DNA from 4 places in the Colwellia aquaemaris genome. Region 3 is predicted to be linked to each of the others. Evidence: predicted binding sites of a transcription regulator. Region 3 holds the regulator's gene; each other region holds the start of a gene.
The links. Region 3 encodes FNR, which switches genes on or off when oxygen is low (the NO sensors DNR and NnrR bind a similar motif). Its sites were predicted from a motif close to TTGATCTAGATCAA; they were not measured.
Positions count from the first base shown of each region.

Region 1: the regulator FNR is predicted to act here: its motif matches at 2,281-2,294, upstream of AC27HL_RS06500 (GbsR/MarR family transcriptional regulator).
Region 2: the regulator FNR is predicted to act here: its motif matches at 2,511-2,524, upstream of AC27HL_RS00020 (OmpW/AlkL family protein).
Region 4: the regulator FNR is predicted to act here: its motif matches at 2,068-2,081, upstream of AC27HL_RS17535 (DUF3149 domain-containing protein).

Region 1 covers NZ_BAAJLV010000002.1:29,800-34,409, forward strand. Annotated here, with positions in the region: gene AC27HL_RS06490 (cytochrome d ubiquinol oxidase subunit II) at 1-133, opposite strand, end outside; gene AC27HL_RS06495 (cytochrome ubiquinol oxidase subunit I) at 130-1,494, opposite strand; gene AC27HL_RS06500 (GbsR/MarR family transcriptional regulator) at 1,686-2,228, opposite strand; gene AC27HL_RS06505 (methyl-accepting chemotaxis protein) at 2,529-4,067, opposite strand; gene AC27HL_RS06510 (hypothetical protein) at 4,401-4,610, shown strand, end outside.
Region 2 covers NZ_BAAJLV010000001.1:186-4,795, forward strand. Annotated here, with positions in the region: gene AC27HL_RS00005 (gamma carbonic anhydrase family protein) at 1-533, shown strand, start outside; gene AC27HL_RS00010 (hypothetical protein) at 542-775, opposite strand; gene aroE (shikimate dehydrogenase) at 804-1,619, opposite strand; gene AC27HL_RS00020 (OmpW/AlkL family protein) at 1,736-2,431, opposite strand; gene hemF (oxygen-dependent coproporphyrinogen oxidase) at 2,674-3,582, opposite strand; gene tsaC (L-threonylcarbamoyladenylate synthase type 1 TsaC) at 3,579-4,124, opposite strand; gene AC27HL_RS00035 (alpha/beta hydrolase family protein) at 4,409-4,610, shown strand, end outside.
Region 3 covers NZ_BAAJLV010000004.1:191,075-195,684, reverse strand. Annotated here, with positions in the region: gene AC27HL_RS12770 (NCS2 family permease) at 1-38, opposite strand, end outside; gene ttcA (tRNA 2-thiocytidine(32) synthetase TtcA) at 85-1,020, opposite strand; gene uspE (universal stress protein UspE) at 1,142-2,074, opposite strand; gene fnr (fumarate/nitrate reduction transcriptional regulator Fnr) at 2,245-2,964, opposite strand; gene AC27HL_RS12750 (sulfite exporter TauE/SafE family protein) at 3,016-3,678, opposite strand; gene ccoS (cbb3-type cytochrome oxidase assembly protein CcoS) at 3,690-3,938, opposite strand; gene AC27HL_RS12740 (heavy metal translocating P-type ATPase) at 3,935-4,610, opposite strand, start outside.
Region 4 covers NZ_BAAJLV010000008.1:103,891-108,500, forward strand. Annotated here, with positions in the region: gene AC27HL_RS17520 (YceI family protein) at 1-460, shown strand, start outside; gene AC27HL_RS17525 (YheU family protein) at 516-752, opposite strand; gene AC27HL_RS17530 (hydrolase) at 749-1,780, opposite strand; gene AC27HL_RS17535 (DUF3149 domain-containing protein) at 1,863-1,994, opposite strand; gene AC27HL_RS17540 (acyltransferase family protein) at 2,135-3,421, opposite strand; gene AC27HL_RS17545 (LytR/AlgR family response regulator transcription factor) at 3,567-4,430, shown strand.

The DNA of each region.
Region 1 (4,610 bases), on a different contig from region 3:
GTTGTTGTTTGTCTAAAGGCAGAAGTACGCCAACACCGAGATCGTAGCCGTCTAAAATCGCATAGATTAAAAATGACAGCCCCATCAGGCCGATGAAAACAACGGGTAGCCAATCAGGCGAGGTTATATTCATAATTTAGCTCCTAATTGTTCATTAGCTATGAGGTTATTGTCAGGATTTTCAGTATTTACTGTCGGTGTTGCTTGCTCAAGGGCAACGGCGCGGTTAGCCATAACAAATAAGGTGCGTATGTAGGCAATCAGTAAAAAGCCATAAATAACTGCATATAAAGTTAGCGATAGCGCAATATCCTCAGGAGGCGTTGTAGTGACGGCATCTTTGGTGCGCAGAATACCGCTAACTAAATAGGGCTGACGGCCAATTTCGGTAACATACCAACCTGCTAAGGTTGCTAGCCAGCCTGAAAATGTCATGGCTATACCTGTTTTTAATAACCAGGTTGGATATTGTTTTTTGACAACAAATTGATAACTGGCAAACCATGAAAACAATAGCATTAATATCCCGATGCCTATCATGATACGGAAGCTAAAAAATACCGGCGCTACAGGCGGGTGTTCACCAATAAAGTCATTTAGCCCTTGTATTTCACCATCGGCATCATGCGTTAAAATTAAACTAGCGACATTCGGTACTTTTACTTCAAAGCTGTTTTCTCGCTTTTCTTCATCAGGTAAAGCGAATAGCAATAAAGGTACACCGGAATCTGTCTCCCAAACGCCTTCCATCGCCGCGACTTTCGCTGGCTGATATTTAAAGGTATTTAAACCATGTAAGTCACCTACGAATATTTGTAGAGGAATAAGCAAAGCAGCTAAAACTACGGCAAAGTTCAACGCTTGCTTTACTGACTTTTTGTTATCGCCCTTAAGCAGGCGATAAGCTGAAATTCCAGCAATTAAAAATGCTGAGGTTAACCCTGATGCTAGTAGCATATGCATTAATCGGTATGGCATAGATGGGTTAAAAATCACTTCTATCCAGCTGGTAACGTGGGCGACACCATTAATCATTTCAAAGCCTGCTGGCGTTTGCATCCATGAATCAAGCGACAGGATCCAAAATGCTGATAGCGTAGTGCCGAATGAAACCAACACTGTCGCTAGGGTATGTACGCGGTTTGAAACGCGGTCCATACCAAACAGCATAATAGATAGAAACGAGGCTTCTAAAAAGAAAGCGGTAAGTACTTCATAGCCTAATAAGGGACCCGCAATATTGCCGACGGTTTCCATATATCCTGGCCAATTGGTGCCGAATTGGAACGACATAGTGATACCGCTTACTACGCCAATTGCAAAGGTGAGGGCAAATATTCGCACCCAAAAACGGTATACACGTAACCAACTTTCGTCTTGGGTTTGGTTGTAGCGCACTTTGAAAAATAACAATATCCAGCATAAAGCGATATTGATGGTTGGAAATAAAATATGAAAACTAATATTGGCAGCAAATTGGATGCGTGAAAGCATGAAACTTGTGTCATTAGCAATAGCTGCTGCATCTAACACGTGATGTACTCCACTTATTTATGTATGGTTGTCAATTATATAAAGTTGACTGTTTAAGTTTTTCTGGGCTCTTTTCGTACTACTTTTGAAAGCTCTGTTTAAAACTTTCTTTACCGTTCTTGAAAGGGAAAATAAGCTAACGGCAAAAGCCACTAGCGTAATAATAATTTATCTTTTACATCTAATATCTTGCTAATGCCTTCACCTAATTTCAGCAGCGCAGACAGCTTTTCAGATGACATGCTTTGCATTTCAGTTGTCCACAAGGTCACCATTTCCATTAGGTCATGCATTTGCTGAACCCGCATTTGTGCATATTCGTCTGACTCATTGCTAGGTTGCTCCATTAAAGCATCGCGTAAGGTTGAAAGAGTTGGATCAAGTTCACGTTTTCTGCGCTCAACCACTAAGGTTCTAGCTATTTCCCAAATATCGCTTGGCGCTGAGAAATACTCTTTTCGGTCGCCTGGAATATGGTGTAGTTTGATCAGGTTCCACGACTTTAATTCTTTAAGCCCCATGCTGACATTTGAGCGTGAAATTTGTAGTGCTTCGCTAATTTGATCAGCATTTAGAGGCGCCTCAGTTAGCACGATAACGGCATACATTTGGCCTAGTGTGCGGTTTAGTCCCCAACGAGAGCCCATTTCACCAAAATGCAAAACCAGTGATTGCGTCATAGGTGTAATTTTCATATTTACTGTCCTTTCTGAATTTTCAGTAATTTGTGAAAATTGTAGGCCTTTTTTGATCTAAGTCAAGCATTTGAAGCCCAAAAACGATATTTTTTGTGATTTTTATCACAAGAATTGATGGCGGAATCTAGTGCCAATAAAGACAATGCGTATTAATGAGTAAAATAAATACAGAAAAGCCATGTTAAAACTTGAGCTTGAACATGGCTTTAGTAGCAGCGGTTATTTGTTAATTTTACTGTGTTTAGGACTTTAGATCGCTTTAATGATTTGATTAACTTTGCCAGCGCTAAAGGCTACCTAACTAAAATTGGTGCTAAGCTCACCTATTTCTTCAGCATTTTTATTAACGTCTATACTTTTTCCTGACACTTGCTCAGCTAGTTGGGTATTACGTTTAGAAATGGCATCGATATTGTGAATACCTTGGGTAATTTGCTCAGCAACGACACTTTGTTGCTCAGATGCGGTAGCTATTTGCGCTGTCATATCATTAACATTTTGAATATTATCAATAATGTTTTGCATTGCTTGTTTAATACTTTTTGACTCCGCTGAGCATTCGTCAGCATTATTTTTATTCTTCAACATGACTTGATTCCATGTTGTTAACGTTGCTTGCAATTCAGTAACCGATGTTTGAATTTGTTCTGTGGCACTTTGTGTTCGGCTAGCTAAGGTTCTGACTTCATCGGCAACTACCGCAAAGCCTCGTCCTTGCTCACCAGCTCTAGCTGCCTCAATTGCCGCATTTAAAGCCAATAAATTAGTTTGGTCGGCTATGCCTTGAATTTCACTCATCACGGTAGAAATTTTATCAACGTCACCCACTAGCTCAGAAGCGTTATTTGCGGCATTTTCGACATCTGTAGCGAGTTGATTAATCTTTTCCTCACTCACCTCAATGGTTGTAATATTTTGTAGGCAGTTATTTTGCACTTCTGATACTTTATCGTGTGCAACAGTCGTACTTTGGCTTACTTCGTTTATTGTTGCGCTCATTTGTGTAATAGCCGTAGCGAATTGCCCTATATGCTCATTTTCCTCTTGTATGCTTGCAAGCATGCCCCCAGAAGTTTGCGACAACTCATCAGCGAGTTTTATGAGTCTTTTCCCTGAGTCATTACTACGACCTAACACGGTTTTTATGCGTGCTTTATAAAGCTCAGTTGGATAGTTAAAAATACTGTTGATACCTTTTCCTGAGTAAATCAGACGAGAAGGGCTGTCATATTTGAGTCTAATATCAGCTAAGTGCTTTGGCAGAGAAATTAATTCTTCTGAGAAAATCAGCAGAAATAAAGCTAAACAAGTGAATAAAATAACTGATGAAATTACGTCGACGGTGAGCATCCAGTTCAATGTTATTGCGGTAATGGCGGTAATTATTGCAAAAACGCGTTTCAATCGTATGTTAGCGTGAAGATCGAAAACGGTTTTATTGCTATTTAGTTTGTCGTATAGGGCTTGTGCTTGAATTTTTTGCTCATTAGTTGGATGAGCTCGAACCGATTGATAGCCAACAATCTGGCCGTTTTCAAGTAGTGGTGTCACATAGGCGTCAACCCAATAATAATCACCATTTTTACAGCGATTTTTTACCATGCCACGCCAAGAGTCACCACGTTTTAATTTTTCCCAGAGATCTTTAAAAGCTGCTTTTGGCATGTTGGGATGTCGAACAATATTGTGATGCTGACCAACTAGTTCTTCTAAGCTATAGCCGGCTATTTCGCAAAACTCTGGGTTTGCATAGGTAATAATACCGTTTAAATCTGTGGTAGAAACTAACTGTTCTTGAGGACTGAACGTACGTTCAGTCATTGAGATATGAGTCATAATTTCATCATCCTTGATAAAGAATTCTATAGAGGTTTATTACTTCACTATATGTTACATATGTCACATTTTATAGGGCTTTCAGGGAATACTTTGTAACCAAATTGTAATCTGTCAAAGTGGTTGTTCAAGAAAGAACAACTTACGGCACTAGTAATGCCCTCCAACACAGTAATACTAAGTGTTAACACTTCTAAACATTATAACTATCTCCTTACCGATAAAATAATAAACCTTACATCACTTTACGATGCATTCTTTATACAATTTGAAAGCGATTTAATTATATATTTTCAGTGCTTCTTAATATCCATTATTTTGAGAGGGTATGATTTGTCAGAGAACAGTAAAGAAAAAATAATAAGTAAAATTATTCTATTTAACCGTGCCTGGAAGCTCGCTCAGCAACATTATGGGGTTGACTCGCCAATAAGTGGTGCTTTACGTGACCAAAAAAGTTGCTTGCAAGCGGAGTTTCTGCGTTATTACGGAAATTCCTACTTAGTATTAGATAGTAATGAAGAAGGAGAAAAATTATATAGC
Region 2 (4,610 bases), on a different contig from region 3:
ATTTACGTAGTTACCGTGGTATACACCCTAAATTTTCAGATACTGTTTATATTGATAGCTCTTCCGTATTAGTTGGCGATATAACTATTGGGGAACATTCAAGCATTTGGCCACTTGTCGCAGCTAGGGGTGACGTGAACACAATTACGATAGGTGATAATACAAATATTCAAGATGGCACAGTACTGCACGTTACTCGAAAATCCACACATAATCCAAATGGTAACCCCCTTATTATTGGAGATGATGTAACTATCGGCCATAAATGTATGCTACATGGATGTTCACTCGGCAATAGAATTTTAGTCGGTATGGGCGCTATTATTATGGATGGTGCCGTTGTTGAAGATGGCGTTTTTATTGGAGCTGGTAGCTTAGTGCCACCGAACAAAATATTAAAAAGCGGTTATTTATATGTTGGCAACCCAGTAAAACAAGTTAGGGCGCTAAAGGAGAGTGAAGCATCATTCCTCAAAACATCAGCCATTAACTATGTTGAATTAAAAGACGAATATTTACTCCAAAACGATTAACGAAAACTCTAGCGCATGTTTATATGAATTTCATTATCCTCTGGTTCATTTTTTTCGAGCCAGAGTTCGGTTATTTCTTCTAAATCATATTTAAGGCAACTATCTATTGATGTTTGTTGTTTCAATTGCATAGAGTGAAAATATATCGTTATTTTCTGTCCCGAAAGTTGGCCGGTAAAACTCCAAGCATCATGCCTTTCATCAAAATGTAAATCATCATTAAATAAGATAGCCTGGTTCATTTCTTTTCACCTATTAACAAACTAAATATTATTGTGTTAATTCTGCTCGTAACGACATTAATACGGGTTCAACATCTGGCAATACGCCCTGCCACAATTTAAAACTTTCTGCAGCCTGCCCTACTAACATACCTAGGCCATCAATAACTTGTTCAACCGCTAAGGACTTTGCTTGTGTTAAAAACCTAGTTGGCTCTTTTCCATATACCATGTCATAGCAAGTATTCGCATTAGCAATAACTTGATTGGAAATTGGCAAGCTAGCACCTGAAAGTCCAGCCGATGTAGCATTAATGATAACATCAAACACCTGTTTTTCAGTATCATCAAATGTGATAGCACTAACATTTTCAGTTGGATACTGCTTAGCAATTGCTCGTGCTTTACTTAATGTTCTATTTGCGATTGTTAACGATAGTGGTAATTGTTGTAATATTGCTTGCACAACACCTTTTGCAGCACCGCCAGCGCCAAGTAACAATATTTTACTATTCTGCAATGTTACTTGGTTTCTCAGAAGATCACCTACTAAACCTAAGCCGTCAGTGGTATCACCATAAATTTTATCATTGTTAAAAATTAAGGTATTAACAGCGCCGGCTAACTCAGCTCGCTCGCTAAGTTCATCACACATAGCAAAAGCTTGTTCTTTAAAAGGCGCAGTAATATTGGCTCCCTTACCATTGTTCGCAATTAAGTTTTGAACCGCTGCGCTAAATTTATCTAACTCAACCAATTCACTTTCATAATGCATTAATTGCTGTGTTTGCTTGGCAAATTGTTGATGGATAAACGGAGATTTTGACTGGGCAATGGGGTTGCCGAAAACGCGAAATTGGTCCATAAGTTTACTGGCTAGAATGTTTAAATGTAGACTAACTTAGTTATTGGAAGATGAAAACAAAAAAGCAGTAACTAAATTACTGCTTTTTATATCAAAAGTATCTGGCTAAGAATTTATTAAAATTTGTAGCCTAACATTAGTGAATAAACCATAGGGTCAACATTAATTTCTGCTTTACCAACATTGTTACCAGCAACGTCAAATGTTGCATCAGAGTCGATATCGATGTAACGAATAGAGGCATTAACCGACCATTTGTCATCTAAATGGTAGTCTGCACCAATTTGTGCCGATAAACCAAATGAACCGTCTAACTCTAAGTTACTTAAACCTAAAGTTTTAGGTGCAGCAGCAAACTCTTCATCAAAGAAAACCGTATAGTTGATACCAACACCAACATAAGGCTTAAACGCTGAGTTTGTATCAAAGTAATATAATGCACTTAATGTTGGTGGTAAGTGAGAAACTTCACCTAGATGTGCGCCATCAACGTTAGCTCCCAACGCTCCTTCTGAAAAACCAGTTGTATCCTGAATTGTTACATCGTGTGTATACGGCGTTGCTGCTAAAAGCTCTACCGCCCAATTGCTGTCGTAGAAATAAACAAAGTTCAAACCTAACTGCGTATTATCGTCAACTGTTAGCGTCATTGTTGAATCAGCGCCCGCTAGCATAATGTTAGATTTGCCACTATCTGGTGTGATATTCGTAGCACCGCCACGAACAATGAAATCGCCGGCTTGGTTTGCTAAAGCCAGTGGAGATAATGTAAGAGCGGAAAGAATTAATCCATTAATTACTGAAGTTTTCATGAGAGCATTACCTTTTGTTAAATATAAAGAATCTTGTTTTTCTATAAGGTAATTTTACGCCTGCGTATTAGTAGAGTAATTGATCTAGCGCAAGGTTTGTGAGAAACCTCAAAATAATTGTGGTTTTATATTGTAGATTAAATTTAAAACACTGGGTTTTGTGATTAAACGCACAAACAATAGCTGAAAATGAAACGTTTTTCGCTTGTATATTGTTTGTACGTTATAAGGAGAGTAGATTGTTATGACAACCAATCTTGAGCGATAAGGTAACTTTGTAGCTTCTCTTCATCGCTACCCGCTTCCGCTTGAAAGTTATACTCCCAGCGTGCCAATGGTGGCATTGACATTAATATTGACTCAGTTCTACCGCCAGATTGCAAGCCAAATAAGGTGCCACGGTCAAATACTAAGTTAAATTCAACATAACGACCACGACGATAAAGTTGGAATTGGCGATGTTGCTCTGTAAATGGCGTGTTTTTGCGTTTCTCAATTAACGGCACATAAGCATTTACAAAACCTTCACCCACCGCTTTCATATAAGAAAAGCAATCTTCAAAAGGCCATTTGTTTAAATCATCAAAAAATAAGCCACCAACACCGCGAGTTTCATTTCTATGCTTCAAATAAAAGTACTCATCGCACCAGGTTTTATGTGCCGGGTAAACATCATCACCATAAGGCTGACAAATATCTTTAGCCGTTTGATGCCAATGAACAACATCTTCTTTAAAAGGGTAAAACGGCGTTAAATCAAATCCACCACCAAACCACCATACAGGTGCTTCACCTTCTTTCTCAGCAATAAAAAAGCGTACGTTTGCATGTGACGTTGGAATAAACGGGTTTTTCGGATGAATAACTAACGACACACCACAAGCCTGCCATTTTCGACCGGCCAATTCTGGACGATGGGCTGTGGCAGACGGCGGTAACTTATCACCTGAAACTACAGAAAAGTTAACTCCCCCTTGTTCAATAACACTGCCATTCGTTAGCACTCTTGTTCTACCGCCACCACCTTCTGCACGCTGCCAATTATCTTCAACAAATTTACCGCTGCCATCTGCCGCTTCTAGTGAAGCACAAATGTGATCTTGTAATGATTTTAGAAATTCAATTACAACATTTATGTTTATAGTGCTCATGAGCGAATAATTTCTCCGGTAAGTGCATCAATAATAGTTGATGGTTGATCAAAGCCTAAGGTTTTACCTTTAACAATAAAATCAATTTTATCAGACAATTCACTTGGAATATCCTGCCAAGTTTTAGCTGGCTCATCACCGCTTAAATTAGCGCTGGTAGAAACGATAGGTTTATTCGTTACCTTACATAATGCAACAACATCAGGTTGGCTAGTAACACGTACTGCGATTGAATCAAACTTTCCTGATAATAGAGGTGATAGCTTTGGCGCTTTTGCAACTATTTGAGTTATGCCGTCAGGCCAACGAGATAAAACCTCAACGCGCTTTTCTTGCGGAATTTTACTATCGTCAATATAGGGCAATAGTTGTGTATAGTTTCCTGCCAACAAAATTAAGCCTTTATCTGCTGGACGATTCTTTAGAGCGAGAAGTTTCTCAATTGCTTTAGTGTTGTCAGGATCACACCCTAAGCCAAATACCGCTTCGGTTGGGTAAGCTAAAATACCACCTTGCTGGAATGTTTCTAATGCTGTTGTCATGGAGTTTTATTTTCGCCAATCAATAAAAATAATTTATCTGGGATTATACGTTTTTTCTCCTTATATGTATTTAAATTTAGAGTAAAAGCTAATTATAACTTACTCATTTTATATAGATAAAAAACTTATCCTTGCAATAATTGTTACAAAAAATTTACAATCATAATCAGCTAACAGCTTTCACAAAAGATTGATAAATATTAAATGGAATTATCTCCAAAAAATAGCTCCTTATTCAGTACTTTTCAATCCAAATAACAATTAATAAATCATGGATAGTGTTAATGAAAAAAATAAATATATTTTTAATGTTTCTTTTAGTTATTTTGAACAGCTCAAACTTAAAAGCTAATGAATGGGAAAGTTTATTTGATTACTCAAAATACCAAAATGCCAAAATATCCCCTGATGGCGAGCATATTGCGGTAGCAGTTGAACATGAAGAAAAAACTATGCTGGTATTCCTTAAACGCGAAGATATGAGCA
Region 3 (4,610 bases):
GTATTATGCTGTTGAAGCTGAAATAGTTTTTCGAGCATTAGAGAGCCTTGTTTGAAAAATACCAATGTTAAATGTTGAGTTAAGTTATTTAATTTCTACAATGTTTAATAAATCAGTAGGAGCGACATTTAGTGAAGACTTTTCTGTTATTGTGGCATCTACAAAACCTTCTTGGTCGAATGCGGTATCGCCGCCTGCAATGATGCCTGAGTCGCTATTGATCGTTTTAAAGTCGAATAATTGCGCATCACATAAATGTGAAGGTACAACGTTTTGCATGGCTGTAAACATTGATTCAATTCGCCCTGGGTGGTTTTTGTCCCAATCTTGCAACATGGCTTTGATATTTTGGCGTTGTAAGTTTGGCTGAGAGCCACATAGGTTACATGGGATGATAGGAAACTGTTTTAGTTCGGCATATTGAATGAGCTCTTGCTCTTTACAAAATGCTAATGGACGAATAACTACATGTTCGCCGTTGTCAGAAACCAGTTTTGCTGGCATTGATTTTAACTTTCCGCCATAAAACATATTTAACATCAAAGTTTCTACCATATCATCACGGTGGTGTCCTAAGGCTATTTTAGTTGCGCCAAGGGCTTTAGCGGCTTTGTAAAGTAGTGCTCTGCGTAAACGTGAACATAAACTACAGGTGGTTTTTCCTTCTGGAATCTTCTCTTTTACAATAGCATAGGTGTCTTCTTCGACAATTTGATAGTCAACACCAAGTGACTCTAGGTAATTAGGTAAAATATGCTCAGGAAAACCTGGTTGTTTTTGGTCAAGGTTAACAGCAACTAGTTCAAACTTTATTGGCGCAGAGGCTTTTAACAGCATTAAAATTTCTAGCAGCGCATAACTGTCTTTACCGCCAGATAAGCACACCATAATTTTATCGCCGTCTTCAATCATGTTGTATTGTGCAATAGCTTGGCCAACATGACGTCGTAAACGTTTTTCAAGCTTTTGTAATTGTGTGTTTTGGCTAGGTGTTAAGGGTGATTTTAAATCTGCGCTCATAATTAATTCCCAATAAATTGCGGCGCGTAGTATAGCCGAAGCTGTGAAATGAAAAAAGTTGAACAGGCCATTAAATCCGGCAAGTTCAACTTCAATTTATAAAAATTTGTACTAGATCACATTATTCAATGTCGAGTGGTGAAATATAACCTTCAGGTTTTAATGCCAATACATCACAGTTTAAGCGATCAATGACATGTTCGGCTGTGTTGCCAATAAGTGCCGCTGATAAGCCGGTTCGGCCTACGGTACCCAAAATAACTAACTCGGCGTCTAGGGTGTCCGCCACACTTTGAATAACGTCTTCAGGCAAACCTTCTTTTATATGGGTGTTTTCTTCAGCAATGTTAAACGCGCTTGCATGCGCTTTCATGGCATTCTCATGATGTTTTTGCATTGAACGGTTGTAATCGCTGGCATTGAACTCTGGAATTTCAATGGCAATATTAACTGGCGTGCCGGGAAAAGAGTTAACTAAGTGTAAGTTGGCTTTCATCACTTTTGTTAGTTGTTTAGCTTCAGCAGTAATTTTGTCATTAAGTGAACTGTGCTCTTCTTCGTCACTACCAATATTTAGCGCTGCTACTATGTTGCCATTGTCAGGCCATAAATGTTCTTTTACTAACAACACAGGGCAAGGGCACTTACGCAAAAGATGCCAGTCAGTTGGTGTAAAAATTACCGACTTTAACTTATCGTGCTGGTGCGTCCCTTTAATCACTATGTCGTAGCCATTTTTTAATACTTGCTCAATAATTTGCTCGAATGGACGGTTATGCCATATCACACGACAATCTACGTTTAAGCCATGTAAATCGAGCTCTGCAAGTAATGTTTGTAGCCATTGGGTTCTGTCATTGATAACGGATTGACGCATGGCCTCACGTTCATCACTTGATAACATAGTAGTCATTTCATAAGAAAAATCGTATATGGTCAAAAATGCAGTAATGTTAGCGCCAGTTTTACGGGCTAATTCTATAGCACGCTTTAGCGCTTTTTGATCTTCTGTTGTTGGATCAACAATAGCGAGTATTTTTTGATACTTATCCATATCTAATTCCTTTATCAATTATCTGCTGTAGCTATAACAATAGAATAGTTTGAAACAATAATAGTTGTTTTAAATCAATTTATTATCGTATCAAATATAAACAACATTTCACGCTAAGCATAGCGTGAAATGTTTAAATAAGGAAGTTTAAGGTAATGTAAGGAAGGAGATTAAAGTGCCGCGCACTCGTTTAATTTGTCGATATCAAGAATAGTTATTAACTTGCCGTCAACCTGAATTAAACCATTTTTGTGAAAACGGTTAAGTAAACGACTGATAGTTTCAACCGTTAAGCCAATATAGTTACCAATATCGCTACGGGTCATTGATAAACGAAACTCAGATGCAGATAAGCCACGAGCATGGTAGCGACTACTTAATGTGCTAATAAACGTTGCTAAGCGTTGTTCGGCATTTTTACGGTTAAGTAGCGTTAGCATTTCTTGATCACCGCGAATTTCCGTACTCATCATACGTAAAATTTGCTTTTTCAATTTTGGCATGCTGTTAGACAAGCTATCCAGCGTGTTGTAAGGAATTTCACATACCATAGAGGTTTCAAGTGCTTTAGCAAAGCTTGGATGCTCAGCATTAGCGATAGCGTCAAAACCCAATAAGTCACCGGCTAAATGAAAACCGGTAATTTGCTCTTCACCTTGCTCGTTGACCGTATAAGTTTTAAAAGTACCAGAACGAATAGCGTAAAGTGCATGCATAGGTTGACCATCATTGAAGATCTGCTCGCCTTTATGAATAGGGCGCTTACGATCAATAATATTATCTAACGTATCTAGCTCTTTATCATTTAGGGAAAACGGCAGACATAGCTCGCTAATACTACAGTTTTGGCAGTGAATATGTTGCTGACCTGTACACGATTTATTACTCATAGTAACCTATATAAATTTTGCATTTTAATGATTAGGATCATATTAGATGCGTTATAGATATGCAATAAGTATAGTATAAATACCGTATAAAATCAGTAAAACGGCGGCTGACTTTCTAAAGAGAGCGTTACCTAATAGGGACTTGACGCTAATTGTCCCTAAAGATACTGACAGCAAAGCAGGTAAAGTGCCAAGTCCAAAGAAAAACATAATTAGTGCACCATTAATTGCGTTTGCACTGGCCAACGACCAAGTTAATGTTGAATAAACTAAGCCACAAGGCAGCCAGCCCCATAACGCGCCTAATGCAAAAGCACTGCGATTGTTTTTAATAGGAATAAATTTTTTCGTATTTGGCGATATATACTGCCAGAGCTTTTTACCTAAATGCTCAATATGGCTTAACCACATTAGCCATTGTCCTAAATAAAGGCCGAGTAAAATTAAAAATATGCCCGCAATTGATTTTAGTGCAACAACAGGAAAGCCAATACTTTTTGCCGCCATTGAACTGGTAAGTGCTACTAAGCCACCAATTAAACTATAAGAAACAATTCTGCCAAGGTTATAGGAAAATACTATACGGTATTTTTTATTCTCAGCCGTTTGGGAAATGGCCGTGGTGAGCATAGTGCTAATGCCGCCGCACATAACGATGCAATGACCTGAGCCCAATAAGCCGATAATAAAGGCAGAAAAGTAATCGAGGTTCATGGCTTTAGTTATTACTTGTTTGTGACATTATTCTTGCCGTCAAGTTTGGAGGTAGTTTTAACATCAGTTTGATTGTTAGCTGACTCCGATTTTTGTTGTGCGTTATTCTCTTTTTTATCATTGGCGTCATCAAACAAAATACTCATACCTTGTTTTTCAAGATCATCAAATTGCTCGGTTTTAACCGCCCAAAAGAAAATATAAATACCTATTGCGGTGAGTAAAATAGCAATGGGGATTAATACATAAATTACGCTCATTTTTTTAATAGCCTTAAAGAATTACTTACCACTAAAATTGAACTAGCCGACATGCCTATTACTGCCATATATGGTGCAATATAGCCCATAACCGCCAATGGTAAAACGATGGCATTGTACCCAAACGCCCAAAGATAATTTTGTTTTACAATTACAGTTGTGCGTTCAGATACTTCTCTTAAGGTTTTAACACAGGCAAGTTTATTGTTGAGCAATATAACATCGGCGCCATTTTTCGCAATATCGGTACCGCTACCCATAGCAATTGATAGGTGTGCGGCTCCTAATACTGGCGTATCATTTACACCATCGCCAATCATGGCAACATTATGTGATAATTGCTGTTGCTTAATCGCGTTTACTTTGTCTTGTGCTGATAAATTCGCTTGTACTTGGCTTAAGTGTAATTGTGATTGTATTGCGTTACAGCCCGGCTTATGGTCGCCAGAAAGCATAAGGGTTTTCATATTGGAAGTATGAAGAAAGTCAACCAATGGCTTCGCATCGCTGCGTAGGTCATCGTGTAAATAAAATTCGGCAATTAGGGTTTCACCTTCCATCAGTACGCATTGTGCGTTAAATGCTTGAGAGTCGTTTTTTGCTAATAACCAAGAGTTTTTACCAATGCGATAATGCTTGTCGTTTACATAACCTGTAACACCAGCACCGGGC
Region 4 (4,610 bases), on a different contig from region 3:
AGCGGTTGCGGAAAATCATCGCTTCAATAAGCTTGAAGGTAAAGTTGATGAAAGTGGTAAAGTTGAAATTAAAGTCGACTTAGCCAGTGTTGACACCAATATTGCGATTCGTGATGAACGCATGAAAAAGTTTGTTTTTGAAACCCAGCAGTATGCATCGGCGGTATTTAGTGCCCAGCTTGATAATAACCTGCTAAAAACATTAAATGCCGGTGACAGTAAAACCGCAAGTATTAATGGCACTTTAAGCTTTCATGGCTATAGCCAAGATATAAGCTTCGACATTACCATTAGTAAACTCACCACTGATAAGTTATTGGTAACTACATTAAAGCCATTTTTTATTAAGGCAGATGCTTTTGGTGTTGTTAATGGTATCAATAAATTAAAAGAATTGGCGTCATTACCGAGCATTGATCATGTTGTGCCAGTGAGCTTTTCTGTCACATTTACACGTTAGTAATGCACATGATGTAAAAATAAAAAGCACTTTAAGAGTGCTTTTTATTTTGTTGTTAATATTGCTCTTCTGCTCCTTCAATAAATTGATCAGCAGGTAAAATATTTACGGTTTCATGCAGTTCGGAGTACACCAGTACTGCAGTACCTTGCTTTAACTGTTGGTACACCTGTTGAATTTTATCTGCAAGTGCAACGTCTTCGCTTCCGTATTCTGTGCCTTCTCTTAATACAAAATTCTCTATTATTGCCGTTACCGTTTCTTGTGATAATGAGTCTAATGGAATGATCATAAGTGCCTCGAAAAAAATTCAGGTACGCGTGACTCTAGCCAAAATTGTGGTTTAAATGGGTTACTGCCACTAATAAATCCGACATGACCGCCACGGTTACTTATCTCAAAGGTTATATGCTCAGGCAGCTCGTCAACTGCCGTTGTATTTTTATGGCATAAGAAAGGATCGTCACTGGCGTGCATAATTAAGCAAGGTGTTTGTATATCACCGATAACATCACGGCCACTGGCCTTTTGATAATAATCATCAGCATCAGCGAAGCCATTGACTGGTGCGGTTACCATTTGGTCAAAGTCACGAATCGAACTAATATTTAGTAACTTTTTCTTGTCGATATTATTGAGTAGGTTAATGCGCATTTTTTCTAAAGTACTATCTTTGAGCATGTCGACTAGGTATTTTTGATAGACACGAGAAAAACCTTGATTGATTCTATCGCAGCAACTAGATAGATCTAACGGTGCGCAAATAACACTGGCGGCCTGATAAATATTTTCTTTTTGTTCTGCCAAATAACGGGTTAGCACGTTACCGCCTAATGAAAAACCAACAATAGCTTTTTTAGCTTGAGGGTATTGTTGGGCTAAATATTGGCTAAAGAAGTCAACATCACAGGTTTGGCCACTATGATAAGATTTTGCCATTCTATTTGGTCGGCCACTACAGCCACGAAAATGCATTAACACGCCAACCCAACCGTTGGCATTAATTGCAGACATCATTCCTTTGGCATAGTGACTATTAATAGAGCCCTCTAAACCGTGCAGTACAGCAACAATAGGGCGACTACAGTTTGAGCTTACTTTTTCTGTCCATGCTAAATCGACGAAATCTCCATCAGGTAATTCTAAGGTTTCATCGCTAGTAGTTAAGGTGTGATTTCGCCTAAGGAATTTTGCGGCCATGGTTTGCACATGACCGTTTTTAAGCCACCAGGCAGGTGAGAATGAACTTTCGGTAAACATAATACGATAAAAGCTAAAAAACAAAGGCGCATTGTACGGTAAAAGTACAACAATGCCCACCTAAGCAATTATCTACTTAGTACTTATGATGTTTATTGTGTTTAACCTTGCTTTTGCAAAACAGAGTTAACTGTATAGTAAATTACTTTTCGTCTTCGCTAATGTGCTTTAAAAAGTAGTAAACGTAAAAACTACAAATGCCCAATACAATAGCTAGGCCAACAAAAGAAAATAATACGACAGGATCATTAATTAGCATATCTATGATGTTCATAACTCACTCCTAGAGATATCAAAAATGTAATTAGGTACTGAGCTCATTGTAAATAACTCGTATGATCATCTTATTGATTTAGATCACTGTCATATTCACTTTTGTTGATGTTTTTCACTTTCTCTGACTATTGTTGCGACTTAAATCAGTATTTCGACGCCAATTGGCATTATCAGCAATAAGGCAATAATGTAGGCAAGTTGCTGGTTAAATTTGCTTGTGTCTGGTCGCATGGCTAAACCAAAGCATGGGCGTAAAAAATTAATCCGTTTGATAATTTCATAGCTAAGTAAGCAGGCGAATATAGTCGTTAACATAAGTAAGCTTGATTCCATTATTGCAGCTAAGTTTAGTTGCGATAGTTGATAGCCGAATACGACAATAAATGTTTGATGTAAAATATAAAATGGGTATACGGCATCATTTAAGTAGCTAAGCCTTTTAGAGTTGTAATTTAGCGTTTTGTAGGCAATAGCAAAAACTATTAATACGCCTAAAATACGTAGTAAGCTGTAGACAAACATTCCGAGCATTAATCGCCACGCTTCATTACTACCGGGTTGAGCTAACTCAGTTAGCCAGATCTTATTGTAAAAGTAAATAAAACAGACAAAAGCAAAAATGAAGCTAGCAGCTAACCAGCGCACGCTCATGGCTAACCTTTGCCAGAAACTTGCATGCCAGCCAATTAAGTAACCGTAAACCATAAAGGTAAAACCAAGCGGATACCTTACTTGGCTCATTGGCCAGTTTATTTGAATAATAAATAGAGGTAATGTTGCAAGTAATATCGCGATAACACCATGTTGTTTGAACAACCACAAAATAGCCTTACGAACTCTCAGCGAGTTTAGTAGCGGCAATATACAAAGCAATGCCAGTGAGTATTGCCAAAGTGAACGTAAGAACCATAAATGGTTTACATCAATATGTGGCCAGATACCTGATTGGTATTTATCAAAGACATTGTGACCACTACTAAAGAATGCCTTGAGAAATTGCCAGTAATTCATATTCAAATCACCATTTGCAGTCATCTCGATATAAAGCTGTGGTGGCACAATCACCAAAATGCCAAATAACAATGGTAATAATATGCGTAAAGAGCGCATACTAATAAAACGCCAAACGGTAACTTTTACCATAATAAATCGTATGGCAATTCCAGATATAATCCAAAGTAGTGCCATTCGCCAAGGTTCGACGATTAACATTATGTTTTCAAGAAATGCTGATGAATGTTGGCTTTTAACGTGCCAGCCCCAGTTTTCTACGTAAAACATGCCACAATGGAATAAAATCAATAAGCCAAAGGCTATGACTCTTAACCAATCCAAGTCATGGCGTCTTGCTGGCATATCAGCTGTGTCCGGAATAAATAATTTACTGAGTGAATTATTTCCTTCCTTAAAATATGAAATTAACATTGTTTTTGAATGCTCTGTCTGCTTGTGAAGGTTATATCTTCACTGATACACTCAACAAATACTTGCCATAAAGGCTGTAAAAACAATGGATAGGGATAAACGGCAATATATAGGGATAAATAATGTTGCCTAAAGAAAAAACATTATGAGTAAGTTATTACATTTTCAAAAATACAAACTGCGTTATGAAATAACCGTCGTAATTATCTATTTTTTTATTAACAATACCTTACTGGCGACATCTGAAATAATGGAAGCGCAGCGGAAAAATGCTGAGTTGCCTTTTGCTATCTGGGAACCTTTTGTTTGGGAATATTCCAGTGCTATTAGTACCTTATTATTATTACCGCTAGTCATTTTTGCATTGCGGAAAATACCATTTAATTGGCAGTCTATTAAGTTTTCTATTTTTCAATATTTCATTGTTGCAACAATGTTTTCATTACTTCATGTCAGCATCATGGTGGGATTAAGAAAGTTAGCCTATTTTAACGTGCAACGTAGCTACGACTTTGGCAATTTATGGTTTGAAATGTTGTATGAATATCGAAAAGATCTTTGGGCATTTGTATTTTTTATCATTTTTTTACAAGGTTATCGATTCATTTTAACGCGTCTGCAAGGTGAAGCGAGTCCGGTTGCGCAAAGTGAGGAAGAGAATGACCGACATGAGCCTGAAAAGAATATTGATAGGCTATTGGTTAAAAAGCTAGGTAAAGAATTTATTATTAAAATTACCGATGTTGAGTGGCTAGAGTCAGCAGGAAACTACGTTAATTTACATATTCAAGGACGAATATATCCAACACGGGCGACTTTGACACAACTAAGTGAACAACTTGCGGTTAAGGGCTTTTGTCGTATTCATCGTTCGCATGCCATTAATTTAAGTTGCGTAGAGTCAATTACACCATTAAGTACGGGTGACAGTGAAGTTAAGCTTAGTACTGGAAAAGTATTGAGCTTGTCTCGTCGTTACAAAGATAATTTTAAAGCACAGTTGTATTAGGGCTGTTGAACTTTGTTGTAGCCTGTTTATATAGAATAACTATACCTCGTTCACTGCGCCTTGATTAAATCGCGTTTAATTCGAATGAAATTTGTAACGCAAAGTTCAACACGCTCTAGATTTGCTCGCAGAGAAATAAAAAGCCAGAGCATGTAAGCACTGGCTTTGTTAGGTATATAA